2 regions of the Undibacterium sp. 14-3-2 genome follow, and region 1 is predicted to be linked to the other one. Evidence: predicted binding sites of a transcription regulator. Region 1 holds the regulator's gene; the other holds the start of a gene.
What was found. The regulator FliA, encoded in region 1, starts transcription of late flagellar genes. The targets are predictions, from matches to a motif close to CTAAAGTTTNNNNNNNNNNNGCCGNTA.
Positions count from the first base shown of each region.

Region 1 (6,398 bases):
TATTTACTTTTTTATCAGCGTTGAAAGACAATGAAAAAAGCGAAATGCTGGTGAATCTGGGCGTATCGGTAGCGCGGCAGGGGCAGCAAATTTTGATGGTTGATGCGCGTTCGTCTTCCGATAGTGTTGGCGCGTGGTTCAATGCGAGCATAGAGCGCACCTTGTTGGATGTAGCGCAACAACAGCGTACAATGCACGAGGCAGTAAAAGTGGTTGCGTCTGGCTTGTCAGTATCGATGTTATCGCGTCAGGGGACTTTGTCGTCCAGCTTGTCCGCCGAGAATTCGAGACGATTGTCTAGAGTATTTGATCTGGCAGTACATCGTGCCGATATGGTCGTGGTTGATTGTGATATTGACGCGTGCGATGCGTTTCCACTGGCATCTCTGGATGATAGTGAAGTGGTGATTCAGGTTTCTTCAGATCCGTCAGCAATCAAATCTGCGTATGGACTGATTAAGCGTATGAGTGCTCGTCTGGGGCGACGCTCTTTTAGTATTTTGGTGTCCGGTGTATCTGAGAAAGAAGCAATGTTGATTTATACGAATATGGCTCAGGCGTCTCAACGATATCTTGCGGTACCCTTAAATTTCATTGGTTATGTGCCGGATGATGAATTCGTCAGACGAGCTGCTCATCAGGGGCGGTCAGTGATTGACGCTTTTCCAAAAGCGCGCTCTTCTATGGCTTTTTTTCAACTGGCAGAGCGGCTTGCTGTCAGTGCGCGATCTGCATTGTGTCTGGACAGTGTATCCGGACAACAGGGCATCGCTCTCGGAATCTAATTTGAATATGTACACGGCCAGCGGAAAATCAGATAAAAATTTTCTCCTCAGGGAGCATGCGCCTTTGGTTAAGCGACTGGCTTACCAATTAAAGGCGCGCTTGCCTCCCAGTGTTGAGGTGGATGATCTGGTGCAAGCTGGAATGATTGGTCTGCTTGATGCGATCAGTCGTTACGAAGATACGCATGGTGCACAATTCGAAACCTATGCCGTCCAGCGGATTCGTGGCGCGATGCTCGATGAGCTGCGCAACACCGACTGGTTGCCGCGTGGGGTTCGGCAAAATATGCGGAAAATCGAAAATGCGATGAACCAGATGCAGCAAAAACTGGGGCGGCCGCCGACAGAAACAGAAGTGGCCAAGTCGCTTAAGTTATCCCTTGGAGAGTATCAGGGACTTTTGGGGGATAGCGGCGGACATCAGTTGGTGTATTACGAAGATTTCCATGACGCAGAAACAAAAGAGCACTTCCTCGATCATTATTCTTCCGATAGTTCCGGTGATCCTTTGCAGGATTTGTTGAATGACGATTTTCGTGATGCCGTGATCGGTGCGATCGACAGTTTGCCCGAACGCGAAAAATTGTTAATGGGCCTGTATTACGAACAGGAGTTAAATCTGAAAGAAATTGGCGCGGTCATGGGCGTTTCTGAGTCCCGCGTTTCTCAGTTGCATAGCCAGGCGGTTGCACGGATGCGTGCGCATTTAAGGGAGAAAGCGTGGACTGGGCTAGCTTAGTAGGATTTATTCTGGTCGTTGTCGGCATCAGTTCCGGTCAGTTGATGGAGGGCGGGCGTCTTTCTTCATTAGTGCAACCAGCGGCATTTGTGATTGTTGCGATTGGTACGCTGGGGGCGGTGCTCCTGCAGAGTCGTATGAGTACTTTTCGACGCGGTTTGCGTATGTTGAAATGGGTTATTTCTGAGCCGCAAGACAATAGCCGTAAAAATATTCAGGATGCATTGATCTGGAGTGCGGTTGCCCGGCGCGAGGGATTTTTAAGTCTTGAGCGTTACATGGATGCTTCTGATGACGCCTTTATCAGTAAGGGATTGCGGCTAGTCATTGACGGCGTCGACCCTGCGCGACTGAAAGACATTCTGGATGTTGATATTTCATTGTATGAAATTGAGCAACGTCAGGCCGCCAAAATCTGGGAGGCAGCTGGTGGCTATTCTCCGACCATCGGAATCTTAGGGGCGGTACTGGGGCTGATTCACGTTATGGAAAATCTGACTGACCCTGCGAAACTCGGTGGTGGTATTGCTGTGGCATTCGTGGCGACGATTTATGGTGTTGGCTTGGCTAATTTATTTTTTCTGCCCGTCAGCAATAAGTTAAAAGAAATTATTGGCAGAGAAATTACCCGACGCGAGATGTTGTCCGATATTTTTTATAGCATTGCTGTTGGAGATAGTCCTCGTATCGTGGAAGAGCGGGTTGATAACCACAGTAATCAGGTTTAAACATGGCAAGAAAAAAATATCACGAAGAGCCAGAAAACCACGAACGATGGATGGTCTCTTACGCTGATTTCATTACCTTGTTGTTTGCTTTTTTTGTTGTTATGTATGCGATCTCTTCGCTGAATGAGGGAAAGTATCGCGTGTTGTCCAGCTCCCTGACTGGCGCATTTAGTAACGACCCTGCTTCTCCTGTTGCTGCCGGAGTAACTCCACAGGTGGTGAAGTTAGATCCGCTGCCGATAGTGAAGCGGAAATCAACTGAAAACATACGTAAAGAGCGGGAGGTAATGACCGGGTTAGCAAAAGATGTACTTGCTGCCCTGGAGCCGTTGGTCAAGGAAGGTAAAGTCAGAGTGACGCAAACTGCCAGGGGGGTGACGATAGAAATCAATGCAAGTTTGTTGTTTTCACCTGGCGAAGCTAAGTTAAACGCAGACTCCGTACAGGCGCTGACCGCGATTGCTTCTGTATTAAAATTAGACAATCATGCAATTCAGGTTGAAGGACACACGGATAATGTACCAATCAAAAATCCGGTTTTTCCCTCGAATTGGGAGTTATCAGCGGTTCGGGCAAGTACGGTAGCGCGTCTTTTAACGGAAAATGGTGTTGATGATTTCAGGGTGACTGCCGTTGGGCAAGGAGCAAAATTACCGGTAGATTCAAATGATACGCCTGAAGGAAGATCGCGTAATCGCCGGGTGAGTGTCACTATCTTATCGGTATTGCCAGAGCCGGTAGTGGATATTCCTGTTGCGACTCAAGCGCCAATTACTCCCTGACAAAGATCGCAATGAAAAAAGCCCCGAACAATCGGGGCTCTTTTCATGTACTTGTGAACGATTAGCGAACAATAAGTCCTTTGGCGGGAGTTGTTCTGATCGAAGACTGTCCATTTGGACCGTATAAAGAGCCTGTCGTTGTTCCTTGTTGAAACGTGCTGAGTGCAGCCTGATTTTGCGACAGTCTGCGTGTGATCATCAGGCCATTGGTTTTATTGTCTTCTTTAGCTTGTGCCGATAATTCCAGTAAACCATCCCAAAGCAATTGTGCCTCTGGTGTCTGGCGTACAAACTTTAATGTACTCTCTGCATCGTCACCGAAACCCTGCTGTTTCAGATAAGAGTTACGCAGTTTTTCTGCCTCAGACAGTTTTCGAACCAATTCACTTTTTTGTGCAGAAGTCTGAGTCAACAGAGACACATCACCATCTACAAGCGCAGCTTGCTCTTCTTTGAGTAAGTCAGCCAGTGCTGCCATTGCTTCTTTTTCTTCTTTTAAGCAATGCAGAATAGAGTCACTATTTGCGCTTGTATTGGTCATGTTCAGCGTTTTCTGGAGTTAAGTAAATCTTTCACGGTTTCCAGAAGTCCATCAGCAACTTTTTCGGAGTTCACTTGAAAGCGTCCCTCAGAAATGGCTAATTTGATTTCTTCAACCTTTTTTGCCTCGAATACGCCATTACTTGCTTGTGTACTTTGCAAAGCTTGCAATTGCGTAGACAGAGGGGAAATCTGTACGTTAATAGAAGGCGCCGGAGTGGAAACTGCTCTCTCTGGTGCTTTTTCGGTCCGTACGGGCTGCTGGCTTGGTAAGCTTGCAGCTTTATTTAGTGTGTCATCAATTTTCACGGCGATACCCTCGAAAGTGGGAATGGTCTACTTCTACAATCCGGTTATCGGCCAGGTATTTTTAAACTTTAATTTTACGTACAAATATATTCCAATTGTTGTGCTTGTTAATATGTTATTTCAATGACGCCACCAGCTTTGGCAATGCCACTGACAGTTTGCCCGGAACTTGTTTTAGCCTTAGCTACCTGGCCTTCCGCTGCATTATTCAGTGCTTGCGCATCTGTGGCAACCTGAAACCCCGGGCCATTGCTGACAACTCTGACAGATTGCCCTTGTTGCACTACTGCCGGGCTTCGGAGTAATTCCTGGCGTAAAGGTGTGCCGGACGAAATGGAGCTTTGCAAGGATTTGCCGATGACCTGTTCAGGATTGGTAACAATGCCAGCAGGTAAATTTGATATGTCGCCTTTAATTTTACTCATGTCGTCAGCTGTGATGAGCTGTCCCTGACTCAGGGCACGGGACGCGACGTAATATTCAGAAGTGATTTGTACGTTTGCCTGCAAGTAAATAACCCAGTTAACAGGTGCTGTGCAACGTACCCCGACCGTGATCTTGCCCCAGGCTTTACTTCCGTTAGGCAGAAATGCTGTAGGAGACTGGCACGCTGCCAGATTCAGCCGTTTATCTACTTGTCCCATCGTAACCGTACTCTCACCCGGTTGAGTTCTTGCCTGCTGATTTAAAAAGTCGGTTGCCAGTTTTCTGATGATTTCGTGATCTTGCATAGCAGCCGTGGTTTGCGCCTGCGCCTGATTAAGGGCCGACGTCAGCACTAACAAAAAAATAACTGATCTGAAAAGTGGTTTCATAGCTGGGCGGATGCAGATAACTTTTAACGTGTTGCCATTGTAGATGTCAGGATTTGTTTGCTAAGGCTTGAATAGAAGAGGTTTTTCGCCTTTACTCAATGAATTGAATTGTCTTTGCGGGATATAAGATGCCAATAATGGAAAACCGTTATATGGCTGGCAGAAGGCTGGCTTTGGACTGGCGAGGGGCTTCGGATGACTAAACTAGATGATTTCATGCGTTTTCACGAAACAGCTTTATCTGTTCGTGGTCAGCGGCAGCAATTGCTTGCTTCTAACATCGCCAATGCGGATACGCCGAATTACAAAGCCAGAGATATTGATTTCACATCGGTTTTGAATAACGCACTGCATCTCGATTCTAAGCAGGCGACAGCAAGTCTGAATAAAACGGATGCGCAGCATTTGGGTAGCGCATCAACCGTGGCGGGGGCTGAGCCGATGTATCGCACAGTTTCACAAGGCAATATCGATGGCAATACTGTGGATATGGACGTTGAGCGCAATCAGTTTGCCGAAAACTCACTTCGATATGAGGCGAGTCTGACGATTATTAATATGCAAATTCGTAACATGCTTGCAGCAATTCAGGGGTAATTATCATGTCGCTTTTTAATGTTTTTAATGTGGCTGGTTCCGCCATGAGTGCTCAGGCTCAGCGTCTGAATGTCGTGTCCAGTAATCTGGCTAACGCTGACAGCGTGACCAGTTCCGACGGTAAGCCATATAAGGCTAAGCAGGTTGTATTCAGTGCGGTGCCGGTTGCTGGCTCACCTTCTACCGGAGTGAAAGTAACGGAAGTGGTTGAGGACGCGACGCCAGCAAAAATGAAGTATGACCCTAAACATCCGCTCGCAGATGACAAGGGCTATGTGGCAATGCCAAACGTCAACGTGGTGGAAGAGATGGTGAATATGATTTCGGCATCCCGTTCTTATCAGACCAACGTTGAAACGATGAATGCGGCGAAAACAATGTTGCTGAAAACGCTGACTTTGGGTCAGTGACCTTCATAAAAAGGAAATGTAATGACAACGATACAAAGCAATACAGTTGATCAGAGCTTGCTCAATACCATGAATGGTACGACCAGCAGCACATCAGCCGCAAAAACTTCAGAGAGCACGTTTCTGAACCTGTTGGTCACGCAAATGAAGAATCAGGATCCGTTGAATCCTATGGACAATGCCCAGGTAACAAGTCAGATGGCGCAGTTGTCGACGGTGTCCGGAATTGAGAAGTTGAATGCATCGTTCGCGGCACTCAGCAGCAATATGCAGGCAAGCCAGAATTTGCAGGCGGCAAACATGATTGGTCATGGTGTGATGACCGCAGGGAACTCCTTGCCACTCTCTAGCGCGAAGGGGATCTACGCTGTGGATTTGCCGCAGGGGGCTGATAAGGTCGAAGTGGTGATTAAAGACGCAGCCGGCGCAACGGTGCGCAAGCTGAGTCTCGGTGCTTTGCCCGCGGGTGTGAACGATCTGACCTGGGATGGAAAAAATGATTCTGGGGCATCGGTCGCCGATGGTACTTATACGTTTGATGTTGCCGCGAGCTCAGGCGGAAAGGCGTTGGATGTGACTAAATTATGTTTCGGTATGGTGAATAGTGTGAGTTCGGGGTCGCAAGGTGTGAAGCTGACAGTTTCTGGTGTCGGTGAAATTTCAATGGCAGATGTGAAGCAAATTTTCTGAGAT
Region 1 covers NZ_JAENGS010000007.1:182,358-188,755, forward strand. Annotated here, with positions in the region: gene Undi14_RS15795 (antiactivator of flagellar biosynthesis FleN protein) at 1-785, shown strand, start outside; gene Undi14_RS15800 (RNA polymerase sigma factor FliA) at 793-1,524, shown strand; gene Undi14_RS15805 (flagellar motor protein) at 1,506-2,252, shown strand; gene motD (flagellar motor protein MotD) at 2,255-3,034, shown strand; gene Undi14_RS15815 (flagella synthesis protein FlgN) at 3,096-3,575, opposite strand; gene flgM (flagellar biosynthesis anti-sigma factor FlgM) at 3,578-3,883, opposite strand; gene flgA (flagellar basal body P-ring formation chaperone FlgA) at 3,991-4,614, opposite strand; gene flgB (flagellar basal body rod protein FlgB) at 4,894-5,295, shown strand; gene flgC (flagellar basal body rod protein FlgC) at 5,301-5,705, shown strand; gene Undi14_RS15840 (flagellar hook assembly protein FlgD) at 5,727-6,395, shown strand.

Region 2 (6,398 bases), on a different contig from region 1:
CGTTCGACGCACCGCGCTCTGCAAATCCCAGCGTGCGCGTATGCCCAATTCACGCCGAGCCTTGCTGACATCCAGCGCCAGTAAACCTGCTTCATGCGGACCAATGATGTCGTGAGCAAAATCCACCTCACCGCCACCATAAGCGCCCTGCGCCAGCTCGACGACTTCACGCACGGTGGCGACTTCGTCGGGCCCGAAATTCCAGGCCTCAGCCAAGCCCGGCAAATGGTAAGCCCGTTGCGCCAGGGTCAGATAAGCCGAGACGGGCTCCAGTACATGTTGCCACGGCCGCACTGATTCCGGGCGACGTATCTGCAGACGTTCATGCCTTTGCCATGCACGTACTGCATCCGGTAGCAAGCGATCTTCCGACCAGTCGCCACCACCGATCACATTACCCGCTCTGGCGACCGCCACCGTCATGCCCTGCTCTGCCAGAAATGCCGAGCGATATCCGGCGATGACTAATTCAGAAGCGGCTTTACTCGCGCTGTACGGATCGTGGCCACCCAGTTCAGCGGTTTCCGGATACGGCGTCAACAACTCGCGGTTACGATAGACTTTATCAGTCGTCACCATCAGCGCCACGCGGACGCTGTCGACGCCGCGCAAAGCATCCAGCACGTTGGCGGTGCCCATCACATTACTGGAGAAGGTATCGAGCGGATCTTTATAACTAGGCCGCACCAGCGCTTGCGCCGCGAGATGCAAAACTATTTCCGGCTGACTTTCGGCCACGATCTGACGCACCAGCGCAGCATCGCGGATATCGCCGATGTGACTTTGCATGCGACCTGCCAAGCCCAGCGCATCAAATAAATCAGGCGAGGTACGCGGCGCCAGTGCCAGTCCAGTCACTGTCGCGCCCATACGCAGCAACCAGAATGCCAGCCATGCGCCTTTAAAACCAGTGTGCCCGGTCAGCAATACCCGTCGCCCCTGCCAGAAACTGGGTTCAGGTGCAGGAAATGCGCTGATTGCCCCAGGACTGACTAAGCCGGGATTTACCATGTTCGCCATGGCGCCTGCCCTGATTGCCACAAATCTTCCAACAGATTTTTCTCGCGCAGCGTATCCATAGGCTGCCAGAAACCAGCGTGTTCGTAAGCCATGAGTTGCTGCTGTTGCGCTAATCTGGCCAAGGGCTCCGCTTCCCAGCTGACGCTGTCGTCACCAATAAAATCGAGCACTTTGGGAGACAGCACAAAATAACCGCCATTAATCCAGCCGCCATCACCGCGAGGTTTTTCCGTAAAACCGGCGACCTGATCGCCGTCACGCTCCAGCGCACCGTAGCGCCCCGGTGGTAACACCGCCGTGACAGTTGCAAGCTTGCCGTGATTTTTATGAAATGCGATTGAGGCAGCGATATCGAGATCAGACACACCGTCGCCATAAGTGAAGCAAAATGCTTCTTCATCCTGCACATAGCGCGCCACACGTTTGAGCCGCCCGCCCGTCATCGTGTCTTCGCCGGTGTCCACCAGCGTGACCTTCCAGGGTTCGGCATGTCTTTCGTGCACTTCCATACGATTGTGCTGCATATCGAAGGTGACATCCGACATGTGCAAAAAGTAGTTCGCAAAATACTCTTTGATCAGATAGCCTTTATAGCCACAGCAGATCACAAATTCATTCACCCCATGCGCTGAGTAGCTCTTCATGATGTGCCACAAAATCGGATGACCGCCGATTTCTATCATCGGCTTGGGCTTCAGATGAGTTTCTTCTGATATCCGCGTTCCCAGACCACCCGCCAGAATCACTGCTTTCATTGCGCATTCTCCTTGCAGTAAATCTCCCACATGCCGCGATAGGCTTTTTCAACATCGCGGGCAAAACCTGGCTCATCCATTAATGGTGATGCCTCCATCTCGGCGCGCAGCGTCTGCCGTAAATGCACAAGGCCATCAACATCGTGTGCGAGGATCAGCGCTTTCTGCGCATATTCCATTTCGGTTTGTGCTACCCATTCGTCGCGGCCCATCCCCCTTAACACGCTGGCACCAATACGTCCGACGGATGGACGATCAGCCAGTGTAATGAAAGGAATACCCATATAAATACTCTCCAGCAGCGTCGTACCGGAATTATGCGGAAAACAGTCGAGTCCGATATCAATTTGCTTCAAGACTTCCCACGATGGGCTGGTAAAACCGATCTCCAGCCGGGACCTGTCGATGCCGTATTGCATGAAACGCGATGCCATTTCATCCTGCACTTTGACGTCTTTAAAGTCACCGCTGTTAATAATCAGGCGGGAATTCGGCATCGCGTCCAGTATCGCTGACCAGACCTTCACAACCTTATGATTGATACGGACTGAGCGCGACAGGCTACCAAAAGTAATCACGCCCGTTTCGAGCACCGGTGGCGGCACCAGTTCCGCTTTACGTACATCCGGACGATAGGTATACGCTGGCCCATCCAGACACCAGACTTTTTCAGAAAACAGGTGAGCGCAGTTATCAGTAACCGTAGCTTTATCCGTCAGGTAATAATCAATCGCCGTCAAACCCGTGGTGTAGCCGTATTCCAGCCAATGCAGCGAAACCGGCGCAGGTTTGCGCGCAAAGACACCCAGTCGGTTACTGTTGGTGTGTCCGGCAACGTCGATCAACACATCAATACCATCTGCGCGGATACGTTCTGCCAGTTCGGCATCGGTCATTTCGCGGGTGTAGATCCAGTGATCAACCGACTTTTTATAATATTCCGTTGTTTCATCTTCAAACGGTGGATTCGCATACGCATAAACTTCGACCTGACTCTTATCGTGCTTTTCAAGCAAAGGCAGCAGAAAATATTTACAGACCTGGTTATAAAACGCCTGCGCGACATACCCGACCTTCAAACGTTTATTTGGATCGCGTACGTTATCAAAAGGACGCCAGAAGACTTTATTTGGCAAACCAAAACGCTGATCAAAATCCTGATACGCGCCGAAAATGGCTTCTGCGGGTAAATCGGGGTGGTAATTTAAGCAGAACAGTAAATTGCTGAATATTTTGCGATTAAACGAAGACTGCGAGTCTTTTTTAAATGACAGCGCCCGCATATAGGCCTCAATCGCAGGATCGAGATGATTAGCCTCGCGCAGGGCATCGCCGTAGCCACCCCAGAATTCCGGGATATTCGCGCAACGATCCATCGCTTCATTACCGCATTCAATCGCACGCTGTACCTCGCCATTCTGTCTCAGCGCGTCGATCAGGTTCGGATACACCTGAATCAGATCAGGCTGCAATTCCAGTGCAGTATAAAAACACTTGATGCCCTCGCTGTATTGATTATTCTCACGATATGCCAGGCCTAAATTATTGTGAACATAAGCAAGACCGGGATTAAGACGTACCGCAATCTGCAAAGTATCTACAGCAGCCTGCGTCTGCCCTATCATCCGTAAGGCATTGCCAAGATTATTCTGCGCCACCACCATCGCCGGATCAATTGAGACTGCTTTCCGCAAATAAGTAGCTGCCTCGGCACAACGCTCCAAAGATATCAGCGCGTTACCAATATTCGCCAGCACATGAGGATTGTTCGGCAATAGTGCCACGGCGTGTTGAAGCGCCTCATAAGCTTCGGGATATTTCCCCTGTTCCAGGCGGCTGATGCCAAGGTAATCCCAGGCAATACCATCTTTAGGATTAAATCCGGTCAGCCACAGACTGGCAATTTCAAGCTGTTCAAATGAACGACTCTGTATATAACGATTAAGAACCTGATAATAAGCATGCTTATCTGCGTTGAATTGCTGCGCACCTGAAAACGCTTTTTGTAAAAAAAGTAGCGATTCCTCATTCAAGCCGCCTTCAAAAGCTAATTTGGCGAGAAAGTAATTGGCGTCCTGATGCAAAGGATATTGCTGAACAATCCGGAGACAGAGTGCTTTCGCTTTTTCTGCCTGATTAGCCTTATACAAAGCCTTTGCTTCTTTAAATGCATTTCCGGGGTGCAAGCCGACTTTACTCATTATCTATTCTCTTTAAGGTGGCAAAGACCAAAAACATGACCAAAAAAATAATTCCCGAGGACATTATGATCATCGAAATTCATTTTAAAGGGAAAAAATAAATGCTTAAGCCCGAATAAAGGGGTGAAAGATATTTAAATTAAGCCCTCAAGAAATTTTAAAAGCTGTCGTTGAGCGGAATATCACGAAAAACTTAAGCAAAAAAAATAGTATTTATTTGCGGAAACTAGCTAAAAGTTTTTGATTCCCGTCCGTAACCCTTTACAACGGCGGTGCAACAGTCAACAGACAGACCGAAGTTTGAGGTTTTAACGCCGAATTTAATAACTTAGGTAAGGAGTATCAAAATGGCTTCATATATCAATACCAATATTGCATCCATGAATGCACAACGCAGCCTGACTACATCTCAAGGCTCTTTGCAAACATCCATGCAACGTCTGTCATCCGGTCTGCGTATTAACAGCGCAAAAGATGACTCCGCTGGTCTCGCAATTTCTCAACGTATGACTTCGCAGCTGAATGGTCAAAACCAAGCTGCACGTAATGCGAATGACGGTATCTCTCTGGCTCAGACAGCTGAGGGCGATCTGCAACAAATCGGTTCCAACTTACAACGTATTCGTGATCTGGCAGTTCAGGCAGCCAACGGCTCTAACAGTGCATCAGACCGCGCATCCCTGAATAACGAAGCCAGCCAGTTGATCTCTGAAATCAACCGTGTTGCAAGTTCTTCTAACTTTAACGGCGTGAATCTGCTTGACGGTAGCTTTGCAAACCAAACATTCCAGGTTGGTGCAAACGGCAGCTCAAACGATCAGATCAGCATTTCAGCAATCGCCAGTGCAAAATCATCGTCTCTCGGTGTTGGCTCCACATCCAGCTACAAAACAACTGTAGCAGGTGCGGGTGCTGTAACAACGACAGCTCTGGCATCCGGTGACTTGTCTATCAACGGTTACCAAGTCGGCGCATCTGCTAGTGATGGCGTATCCTTCTCTAATGCAACTGGTAGTGGTATTGCTAAAGCTGCAGCAATTAACGCAATCAGTGGTCAAACTGGTGTGACAGCAACAGTTGGTTCTACAACAGTTGCCGGTACAGCATCAACAAGCGCAACTGCAATCGCTTCTGGTGACATCACAATTAACGGTGTCAATCTGGGTGCATTGAGCGCCTCGACTTCCGGCGCTCAACGTGGCGCACAAGTTGCTGCTGCTGTTAATGCGATCAGCTCACAAACTGGCGTATCAGCTACATTTGATACAACAACTGGTGCTGTTGCCCTGGCAGCTGCTGATGGACGTAATATCACAGTTACAGCAAGTACTAATGCAGCTGCAGCTGCAGCCAATACAGGTATCACCGTATCTGCAACTGGTGCGACAGACATTGCTACATCGACACTTTCCCTGTCTTCCACAAGCTCTGCTGGTATTACTCTGGCAAATGGTACAGGTACAGGTTTGACAGCAGCAAACTTGACAGGTGGCTTCACTTCAGCAGCAGTCACAGTCGGTGCAGGTGTATCCTCTCTGAATCTGAGTACGGCGGCAGGGGCGCAGTCAGCTCTGGCAACCATCGATTCGGCGATTGCATCGGTCAATAGTTCACGCGCTTCTTTGGGTGCGATACAAAACCGCTTCACTTCTGCTGTCAACAGCTTGCAAACATCACAAGAAAACTTGGCATCAGCACGTAGCCGTATTCAAGACTCCGATTTTGCTTCGGAAACAGCAAATATGACTCGTTCTCAAGTGTTGCAACAAGCTGGTACTGCAATTTTGGCTCAAGCTAACTCATTACCTAACGGTGTTCTCGCACTGCTGCGTTAATCAATAGCTTCAGTTTTCTATTGATGTAGATAATTCCCCTGATCAGTTATGATCAGGGGAATCTAACTTTGAAGGAAATGATCATGGACATCCCATCGATTGGCAACCCGCCTCAATCGGGGCAATTGATCAGTGACAAAACTGCCGTCACCAACGTACGGTCAGCCCCTCCTGCTAATAACATTAGCGCACCCACGGCAACTGCAGTCGACAATTCTGAGAATAAGAAATTTGACAGCACCGAAGTTAATAAAGCAATCGCTCATATTAACGATGCGCTGCAGGCTCGCTCACAGGATTTACGCTTCAGCGTCGATACTGACAGTAAGCGTGTTGTTGTCAAAATTATTGATCAGCAAACAAATCAGGTGTTACGCCAGATTCCAACGGAAGAGGCACTTGAAATATCTAAATCCTTAGATAAATTAAAAGGATTACTCATTAAGAACGAAGCTTAATCGGTAACGATCTTTTTAAAATAGCAGGTAAAACCCCTTCTTTCATCTCAATTGAACAAGAATCAGATTTGATATAGTAAGGACCTCAAAAGGAGAATTATTGTGGCCATACAATCCACCGGTGTAGGT
Region 2 covers NZ_JAENGS010000008.1:180,692-187,089, forward strand. Annotated here, with positions in the region: gene rfbG (CDP-glucose 4,6-dehydratase) at 1-1,020, opposite strand, end outside; gene rfbF (glucose-1-phosphate cytidylyltransferase) at 1,005-1,775, opposite strand; gene Undi14_RS17190 (glycosyltransferase family 41 protein) at 1,772-3,976, opposite strand; gene Undi14_RS17195 (flagellin) at 4,324-5,811, shown strand; gene Undi14_RS17200 (flagellar protein FlaG) at 5,895-6,269, shown strand; gene fliD (flagellar filament capping protein FliD) at 6,372-6,398, shown strand, end outside.
Region 2: the regulator FliA is predicted to act here: its motif matches at 4,207-4,233, upstream of Undi14_RS17195 (flagellin).